Regions from separate parts of the Actinoplanes sichuanensis genome, predicted to be linked through region 2. Evidence: riboswitches for the same ligand, from Rfam matches in the RefSeq annotation. Region 2 holds a riboswitch; the other holds the start of a gene.
The links. Region 2 has a riboswitch for thiamine pyrophosphate ahead of Q0Z83_RS37430 (ECF transporter S component). Riboswitches for the same ligand answer to the same signal wherever they lie in the genome.
Positions count from the first base shown of each region.

Region 1: it holds a riboswitch for thiamine pyrophosphate, as region 2 does, so the genes downstream of both, Q0Z83_RS40445 (thiamine phosphate synthase) here and Q0Z83_RS37430 (ECF transporter S component) in region 2, are expected to answer to the same signal.

Region 1 covers NZ_AP028461.1:8,825,820-8,830,723, reverse strand. Annotated here, with positions in the region: gene Q0Z83_RS40450 (ABC-F family ATP-binding cassette domain-containing protein) at 1-1,418, shown strand, start outside; TPP riboswitch at 1,454-1,564, shown strand; gene Q0Z83_RS40445 (thiamine phosphate synthase) at 1,558-2,142, shown strand; gene thiO (glycine oxidase ThiO) at 2,139-3,314, shown strand; gene thiS (sulfur carrier protein ThiS) at 3,311-3,511, shown strand; gene Q0Z83_RS40430 (thiazole synthase) at 3,513-4,259, shown strand; gene Q0Z83_RS40425 (thiamine phosphate synthase) at 4,253-4,904, shown strand, end outside.
Region 2 covers NZ_AP028461.1:8,163,794-8,168,697, forward strand. Annotated here, with positions in the region: gene Q0Z83_RS37415 (hypothetical protein) at 1-485, shown strand, start outside; gene Q0Z83_RS37420 (DUF6328 family protein) at 555-1,058, opposite strand; gene Q0Z83_RS37425 (alpha/beta fold hydrolase) at 1,090-1,905, opposite strand; TPP riboswitch at 1,964-2,067, shown strand; gene Q0Z83_RS37430 (ECF transporter S component) at 2,142-2,729, shown strand; gene Q0Z83_RS37435 (ABC transporter ATP-binding protein) at 2,733-4,163, shown strand; gene Q0Z83_RS37440 (energy-coupling factor transporter transmembrane component T family protein) at 4,160-4,904, shown strand, end outside.

The DNA.
Region 1 (4,904 bases), 660 kb from region 2:
TCGGCGACGACCGTACCCTCGAAGATCTTGCTCTGTCGCTCGTCTCACCCGCGTTGCGCGAGGCCGGCGAGCGGTTGCGGGCGGCTGCCGCGGCCCTCGGCGAGACCGAGAAGACCCAGATCGCGTACGCCAACGCGCTCGCGCACTGGGGTGAGGTCGGTGGGTACGACGCCGAGGTGCTCTTCGACACGGTGACGGTCGCCATCCTCGGCAAGCCGTGGGAGGAGGCTCGCACCCGGATCGTGCGGACCCTCTCCGGTGGTGAGCAGAAACGGTTCGCCCTCGATCTGCTGCTGCGCGGCAACGACGAGGTACTGCTGCTCGACGAGCCGGACAACTTCCTCGACGTGCCGGCCAAACGCTGGCTGGAGCAACGGCTGCGCGAGTCGAACAAGTCGGTGCTCTACGTCTCACACGATCGCGAGTTGCTGGCCGAGACCGCGAGCCGGGTCGTCGCCGTCGAGGGTGGCGGCGCCTGGACCCATCCGGGCGGGTTCGCCTCCTGGCACGAGGCTCGGATGAACCGGCACGAGCGGATGGAGGAGCTGCGCCGCCGCTGGGACGAGGAGCACGAGAAGATCAAGGAACTGGTCTTCATGCTCAAGAACAAGGCCGCCTACAACGACGGCCTGGCCTCCCGCTATCAGGCCGCGCAGACTCGGCTCCGCAAGTTCGAGGAGGCCGGCCCGCCGCCGCTGCCACCGAAGGACCAGGCCGTCAAGATGAACCTGCGCGGTGGCCGCACCGGCAAGCGCGCGGTCATCTGTGAACAGCTCGAACTCGAGAACCTGACGTTCCCGTTCGACCTGGAGATCTGGTATGGCGACCGGGTCGCCGTGCTCGGCGCGAACGGCACCGGCAAGTCGCACTTCCTGCGCCTGCTCGCGGCCGGCGGCACCGACCCCGACCTGGAACACCGGCCCGTCGACGGGGCGCCGCTCGCGAAGGTCTCGCACGACGGCAAGGCACGGCTCGGGGCGCGGGTCCGGCCCGGCCACTTCTCGCAGACCCACGACCGGCCGGAACTCGTCGAGAAGACCCTCGTCGAGATCCTCTGGCGCGGTGACGAGCATCGGTCCGGACAGGACCGGGCCGGTGCCATGAAGCACCTCAACCGGTACGAGCTGGCCGCCCAGGGCGACCAGCGGTTCGGCACCCTCTCCGGTGGGCAGCAGGCGCGGTTCCTGGTGCTCCTGCTCGAATTGTCCGGGGCGACGGTGCTGCTCCTCGACGAGCCGACCGACAACCTGGACCTCGCCTCCGCCGAAGCGCTCGAGGAAGGACTGAAGGCGTTTGACGGTACGGTGATCGCGGTCACCCACGATCGGTGGTTCACCAGGTCTTTCGATCGCTTCGTGCTGTTCAGAGGGGACGGAGAAGTGGTCGAGGTTCCCGAGCCGGTCTGGGACGTCCGCTAGTTTTCTCGTCACGGACCGGTTAGGGTCCGGTTACAGACACAACCCACGGGAGTCCGGGCACCGGGCTGAGAGGGGGGCTGATGCGGCCCCCGACCGTCGAACCTGATCCGGGTAATGCCGGCGCAGGGAGGAGTTCTCCATGGGCGCATCCTTCCCCCGTATCCACGTCATAACCGATGACATCGACGTTGTTCGCGGTGTCGCCGGGCTTCCCGACGTGGCCGTCCAGATCAGAGTCAAGAGCAACGACGCTTCGGCGTACGCGTTGACCTGCGCCGCGATTGCGGTGTGCCGACCGGCCGGCACGATCGTGCTGGTCAACGACCGGGTCGGGGTCGCCCTCGCGGCTCAGGCGGACGGCGTACACCTCGGGGCCGACGACCTGCCGGTGTCCGCCGGACGCCGCGTCCTCGGCCCGACCGCGATCGTCGGCGCGACCTGCCGTGACCCCCGAGCGGCGCGAGCCGCCGTCGACGCCGGGGCGAGCTATCTCGGCGTCGGACCGGCCTTCCCCACGTCCACTAAGGACGGACTGCCGCCACCACTCGGGCCGGCCGCGATCGCGGCCGTCGCCGACGCGGTGCCGGGCACTCCGGTTCTGGCGATCGGCGGTATCACCGCGGAACGGGTGCCGCAGCTCGCGGTGCACGGGGTCGCGGCTGTCTCCGCCTTCGCGGCGGATCCGAAGGGGGCGGTCGCGGAATTCCTGGCGGTCCTGCCGTGAACCGCGATCTCGCAGCCTCTTCCGCCGCCGGCCCCGACGCGGTCCCCGACCGTGCCCCGACTCCTGACCCCGTTGCCGGCACCGACGGCGCCTCGACCCCCCTCTCTGCCGCGCCTCGCCGGATCGCGGTCGTCGGCGGCGGGATCATCGGGCTCGCCATCGCAGCGGAGTTGTCGGGCCGCGGCGCCGACGTCGTCGTTTACGAGTCGGCGCCGGACGGGACGGGCGGAGCCTGGCATGTCGCGGCCGGGATGCTCGCACCCGGTGGGGAGTCGGCCTTCGAGTATCCGCACCTCACCCGGCTGTTGGAAGCCGGGCAGGAGCTGTGGCCCTCGTTTGCGGCGGGCCTCGGAGACGTCGGCTACGACAGGACGGGGACGCTTTCGCTGGCGTTGACGGCGGATGACGTGGCCGAGGCGGCGAGGGAGTGGAAGCACCAGAAGTTGACGCCGCTGACCGGTTCGCAGGTGCGTGATCTCGAGGCGGCGATCTCACCTCGGGTTCGGGCGGGGGCGTTCGCGGCTGCTGAGCATCAGGTCGACCCGCGCAAGGTCGTCGCGGTTCTCCGGGATCGGTTGGCGGGCCGGATCATCACTCGCGAGATAACGGATCTATCCGAACTGGACGCTGACGGTGGGAGCGGGACGGGCGCTTCGGCAGGCCGGCCCGACGTGATCATCGTGGCCGCCGGGCATCGGACCGGGGCGCTCACCGGGCTGCCGATCCGGCCGGTCAAAGGGCAGGTGCTTCGGCTGCGCGGCGAACCCGGCCTGCTCGAGCACGTGATCGACGGCGCTGCCGACGGGCGGCACGTGTACCTGGTCCCGCGGGCCGACGGTGAGGTCGTGGTCGGCGCCACCCAGGAGGAACGTGCCGACCGGATGCCCACCGCCGCCGGTGTCCACGACCTGTTGCGCGCCGCCCTCGATCTGGTGCCGGGTCTGGCCGAACACGAACTCGCCGAGGTCACCGTCGGACACCGGCCGGGTACCCCGGACAACGCACCGATCCTCGGGTATCTCGACGACGACCGCCGCGTGGTGGTCGCGGCCGGACACTTCCGCAACGGCATCCTGCTCGCCCCGATCACCGCACGACTCATCGCCGACCTGGTGCTCACCGGCTCGGCCGATCCGATTCTCGACGCGTTCGGTCCCGGGAGGTTCCGATGAAACTGACGATCAACGGCCAGGCCCAGAGCCGGTCCGGTACCTGTTCGGTCGCGACCCTGGTCGCGGAGATCATCGCCGCCCAGCGTGGGGTGGCGGTCGCGGTCAACGGCACCGTGGTTCCACGTTCGACCTGGTCGGAGGTGGACCTCGTGGACGGCGACCGGATCGAGGTGCTCACCGCCGCGCAGGGAGGTTGACATGACGTTACTTCCGGAGAACGGGCTGATCCTCGGCACCGGCGGGGCGAACAGCCTCACCGCGCTGGAGGAGGCCATCGCCGCGTCCGAGTCGACCCTGGTCACGGTGGCGCTGCGGCGGGTGGACGCGGCCGGGCCGGGTCTGCTGCCGATGCTGGACCGGCTCGGGGTGCGGGTGCTGCCGAACACGGCCGGCTGCTACACCGCCGGTGACGCGGTCAAGACGGCGCAGATGGCGCGGGAGGCCTTCGAGACGGATCTGATCAAGCTCGAGGTCATCGGGGACGAACGGACCCTGCTGCCGGACGGGATCGAACTCCTGCGAGCGGCCGAGGTACTCGTCGCCGATGGGTTCGTCGTTCTGCCGTACACCAGTGATGATCCGATCCTGGCCCGACGCCTCGCCGACGCCGGATGTACCGCGGTGATGCCGGCGGGGTCGCCGATCGGTTCCGGCCTGGGGATCTCCAATCCGCACCACATCGAGTTGATCGTGCAGAGCGTGGACGTGCCGGTGGTGCTCGACGCGGGTATCGGCACCGCCTCGGACGCGGCGCTCGCGATGGAGCTCGGCTGTGACGCGGTTCTCATCGCCAGCGCGATCACCCGGGCCGACGATCCGGTGGCGATGGCCACGGCGATGCGGCACGCGGTCACGGCCGGCCGGCTCGCCCGCTCGGCCGGGCGCATCCCACGGCGGTTCCATGCGGTCGCGTCCACCGCCGACGACGGCATCGCGCAATGGTGACCCCGGGCGGGCTCGTCGTGCTCACCGATCGGCGGTCCGCATCCGGTTCGCTGATCGAGGTGGTCCGGGCGGCGGTCCGCGGCGGCGCCGCGTGGGTCATTCTCCGCGAGAGGGATCTTTCGTACGGCGATCGTGCGGCCCTGGCCACGAGGCTCCGGTCGGTCGTCCCGGCGCATCGGTTGATCATCGCGGGGCCGGATCCGCTCGGTGGGGAGGCCGTGCATCTGTCCGGTTCTGATCCCCTCCCGTCCGGGGTTCCGCTGATCGGGCGTTCGTGGCACGGCACCGAGGATCTGTCGGGTGTGGACTACGTGACGGTGTCCCCGATCCACCCGACCTCGTCGAAGCCGGGGTACGGGCCGGCGCTCGGGGTCACGGGGGCCGCCGAGCTGCGCGCGCCCGTACCCTGGCTGGCTCTCGGTGGTATCGAGACCCCCGCGCAGGCGGCTGAGTGTGCAGCGGCCGGCGCGGCCGGAATCGCCGTGATGGGTGCCCTGATGCGTTCCCCGGACCCCGAAGGCACCACCCGCGATCTGTCCTCCGCCTTCCACAAGGCAGCCGGCTCTCACGGCTGTGTCACGTCGCTTCGGACAGCTCCAGCGACCAGCCGGGGTTTGGTGGCTGGTGGGGCGCCGGGGCTTGGGG
Region 2 (4,904 bases):
AGAAACTCGCCGTCCCCGGCCAGAAACTGGAGAGCGCCGGCAGCGGCATCGCCGACAACCTCGCCGACGCGGGCGGCAAGGTGGGCCGGGTTCCGCTCGTCGGTGACGAGCTGACGAGTCCGTTCAACGGTGCCGCGAACGCCGCCCGGTCGATCGCCGACGCCGGCCATCAGCAGCAGGAGTTCGTGGCCCAGCTGGCGCTGATCCTGCCCGCGCTCGCGCTGTCGGTGCCGCTGGCCCTGGTGCTGTTCCTCTGGCTGCCGTTGCGGCTGCGCTGGGTCCGCCGGGCCGGGGTGGCCGCGGCGGTCCGCGACGACCCGGCCGGCCAGGACCTGCTGGCGTTGCGGGCGCTGGCCTCCCAGCCGCTGACCGAGCTGGCGAAGCTGGGCCCGGACATCGCGCAGAGCTGGCGGGCCGGCGACTCGGACGCGGTAGCCGCCCTGGCCGGCCTGGAGTTGCGCCGACTGGGCCTGAAACGGCGCTGAACCCCGGCCGGCTCTCAGTGCTGTCGCAACGTCGTCGAGACGGCACTGAGGACCGGCCGGATCCGACGGTCAGTCGATGGCGGAGGCGGCGTCCTCGTCGTCATCGCCCCACTCGCGGTGGGCGAACGGCAGGATGGCCCAGTAGGTGAGGAACCAGCCGCCGGTGACGATGGTCAGCGGGATCGCCCACTGCCAGTCCAGCAGGTAGTCGGTGATCAGCAGGACGCTCGCCGTCATCGCGATCAGCATGAAGGCCAGGCCACCGGTGGCCATCTTGTGGGCGTACCGGACCAGCTCGGGTTTGCGGCCCTGCCGGAACAGCGCCCGATGGAACGCCACCGGCGAGATGATCATCGCGGTGGCGAACGCCGCGCTGATCAGCGCGACCACGTAGGTGTCCTTCTGGAAATCGGTGACGTTCGGGAAGCCGCTGCTGAACGGCAGGGTCAGCAGGAACGCGAAGAGGATCTGCACGCCCGTCTGCGCGACCCGCAGTTCCTGGAGCAGGTCCGCGAAGTTGCGGTCCCAGCGCTGCTTCTCGGTCTCTCGGGGGGTGTGGGAATCGACCGCCATGACGCGCCGAATTCCCCGTCCGACCCCTTGATCAAACGCCGATCCGGGCCAGGACCGCGTCGGCCAGCTCACGCGGCGCCTGCTCGGGCACCCAGTGACTGACGCCGCGCATCGCCACCAGCTGGTAGTCGGCTCGCACCCAGTCCCTGGTACGCAGCGCCGCGGTCAGCCCGACCACCCCGTCCTTGTCGCTCCACACGTAGGTGGTCGGCACCGTCACCTCACCGAGGTTCGCGATCTGGGACGCGTCGAAGGCGCGGTACCAGTTGAGGCCGCCGGTGAGCCGGCCCGGTTCGCGCATCGCCGCCACGTACTGTTCAGCGCGCATGCCGATCGGCCGCAGCATCAGGCGCAACGGCAGGGCATGCTGGGCGAGCAGCAGCCGCTCGGCGAACCTCCGCCGGAACACCTCGAAGTAGGCGAGCCGCGCCTTCTGGCTGGGCCGCACCCGGATCGCGAGCAGCAGCGCCCGCGGGTGCGGGACGGAGATCGCGGTGAGGGTCCGCACCCGGTCCGGGTGCCGGGCGGCCAGCTGCCAGGCCACCTGTGCGCCCCAGTCGTGGCCGACGACGTGCGCGCTGTCGAGGCCGAGCGAGTCGAGGACGGCGACGGCGTCGGCGGTCACCGACGGCATGGTGTAGGCGGAGACGTCGGACGGGCGGGCGCCCGGTGAGCAGCCGCGCTGGTCCATCGCGTAGGTCCGCAGCCCGGCCGCGTGCAGATGCGGCAGAACCAGGTCGAACTCCCGGGAATCCTGAGGAAAGCCGTGCAGCAGGAGAACCGGTTCACCGTCCTCCGGCCCACCCTCGTGAACGTCGAACGTCAGTCCCCGGGCTTTGACCTCGATCACGTCGTCCCCTCCCTGTGATACCCCGCTACCAGGTGTTACGGTCATCGAAGCACATCCAATCCGACAGGGGAGCGCACAGCGCTGAGAGTGCGGGAAATCCGCAGACCCTAGTACCTGATCTGGGTAATGCCAGCGCAGGAAGCTCGGTCTCTCCAGCCGCGTCGTGCCCTGGGCATCGCCGCCCAGGGAACACGGCGTGCGTCTCCTCCCGGTACCCACTGGGAGGCAATCCAATGGCATCAACGTCCAATCGATGGCGGACGATAGACATCGTCATCGCCTCCGTCATCGCCGTCGCGTTCGGCGTGATCTTCTGGGCCTGGGGCACGGTCTGGTCGATCACCGAGGGCGCCTTCGCGTTCTTCCCACCGGCGCAGACCATCATCTACGGCATCTGGCTGGTCCCGGCCGTCCTCGGCGGTCTGATCATCCGAAAGCCGGGCGCCTCGCTCTACACCGAGTTGGTCGCGGCCACCGTGTCCGCGCTGCTCGGCAGCCAGTGGGGCGTCGACACGATCGTCTCCGGCCTGATCCAGGGCCTCGGCGCCGAACTGGCCTTCGCACTGCTGCTCTACCGCAACCACCGGCTGCCGGCCGCGATCCTGGCCGGTGCGCTGACCGGGGTCAGCGCGGCGTCCTACGACTTCGTCAAGTACACGGTCGGCATGGACCTGTGGTCGTACCGGATCCCGTACGCGGCGATCACCGTCCTCAGCGGCGCGATCCTGGCCGGGGCCGGTTCGTGGGCGCTGGTCCGGGCGCTCGCTCCGACCGGGGTGCTGGACCGGTTCGAAGCGGGCCGGGAACGGGCAACCGTCTGAGACATGAGTGACGTTCAGCTCCGCGGCTTCGGGTGGCGGCACGCCGGTCGCCGCTCGTGGGCGGTCCGCGGGCTGGACCTGGAAGTGCGGCACGGCGAGCGGGTGCTCCTACTCGGCCCATCCGGGGCCGGCAAGAGCACGCTGCTCGCCGCGTTGGCCGGGCTGCTGCCCGAGGACTCCGGCGAGTCCGAGGGCACGATCCGGATCGACGGGCTCGACCCGCGCAAGGCACGCGAGCGGGTCGGCATCCTCTTCCAGGACCCGCAGACCCAGCTGGTGATGGCCCGCAGCGGCGACGACGTGGCGTTCGGCCCGGAGAACCGGGGAGTGCCCGCCGGTGAGATCTGGCCACGGGTGTCCGACGTGCTGGATCGTGTCGGTTTCCCGTACCCCGTCAATCGTCCGACCTCGGCCCTCTCCGGCGGTGAGGCGCAACGCCTCGCTCTCGCCGGTGTTCTCGCGTTGCGTCCCGGCCTGCTGCTGCTCGACGAGCCGACCGCGAACCTGGACCCGCCGGGCGCCGCGCTGATCCGCGACGCGCTGGCCCGGGCCACCGGCCCGGACACCACGCTGATCATCGTGGAACACCGGGTCGCCGAGGCCCTTCCGCTGGTCGACCGGGTGGTGGTCCTGGAGCCGGGCGGCGGTGTCCGCGCCGACGGCTCACCCGAGATGATCTTCGCCGCCTACGGCGACAAACTCGCTGACGAGGGCGTCTGGGTGCCGGGTTTCCAGGTCCCGCCGCGCAAGGCGAAAACCAAGACCGACATCGATTTGGTACGGGCTACGCGCGCCGAAGTGAGCAGACGCCTCGACCCCGTCTCGGTAGATGTCGGAGCGGGCGAGGTGGTGGCCGTGACCGGGCCCAACGGCGCGGGCAAGTCGACCCTGGCGCTGCTGCTCGGCGGGCTGCTCGCACCCACGTCCGGGCGGGTCGAGGCGTTCGGTGACAGCCGGCCGCCGCACCGATGGCGGGCCGCGACCCTGGCCGGCCGGATCGGGTCGGTCTTCCAGAACCCGGAACACCAGTTCGTCACGTCCCGCGTCACCGACGAGCTCGCGCTCGGGCCCCGCCGGTTGGGCCGCTCCCCCGCCGACGTCGACCGGATCGTCGGTGAGCTGCTCGAACGGCTCCGGCTGGACCGGCTCGCGGAGGCCAACCCGTACACCCTCTCCGGCGGGGAGGCCCGGCGGCTCAGCGTGGCCACCGCGCTGGCCACCGCACCGCGGCTGCTCGTGCTCGACGAACCGACCTTCGGCCAGGATCGACGCACCTGGCGCGAACTGGTCGACCTGCTCGCCGGTCTGCGCGACGTCGGGCACGGGATCGTCGCCGTCACACATGATGACGCGTTCGTCCGTACCCTCGCCGATCGAACCGTCTCCCTCGGCGCACCGGAACCGGACCCGCTACCTCGGAGGACGCGGCCGTGACCCTCTCTTTCGCGCCGGTCGCGGATCCGGCGGCGCCGCTCGCGCGCCGCAACCCGGTCGCCAAGGTCGGCGCCGCGCTGCTCTTCTCGATGCCGCTGATCGCCACCATGGATCCGTTCACGCCGGCCGTCGCGCTCGCCGTCGAACTGCTGGTCCTGCCGTTCTTCGGGGTGCGGTTCGGGGTCCTGGCCCGGCGGGCCACGCCGTTGCTGCTGGCCGCGGCCGGGATCCTGATCACGATGGTGCTGTTCGCCGCCGAACGCGGTGGTGAGCTGCTGGTGTCACTCGGGCCGATCGACGTCACCACCGGGGTGCTGTCCACCTCGGGCGCACTGATCCTGCGGATCTTCGCGGTGGCGCTGCCGGGCATCGTGGTGTTCGCCACCACCGACCCGACCGACCTGGCCGACGCGCTGGTGCAGAACGCGAAGGCGCCGGCCCGGTTCGCGATCGGGGCGCTCGCCGCGTTCCGGCTGGTGCCGCTGCTCGGCGAGGAGTGGCGGTCGCTCAGCCTGGCCCGCCGCGCCCGCGGGGTCGACGCCGGGCGCAACCCGATCGCCCGCGGGCGGCTCTTCGTGTCGACGGCGTTCGCGCTGCTGGTCGGCGCCTTGCGGCGCGGGGTGCGGCTGGCAGTCGCGATGGACGCGCGTGGCTTCGACGCCGAGACGCCCCGGACCTACGCCCGCCGCCAGTACTTCACCGCCGCCGACACGATCCTGCTGGTTCTGTCGCTGCTCGCCG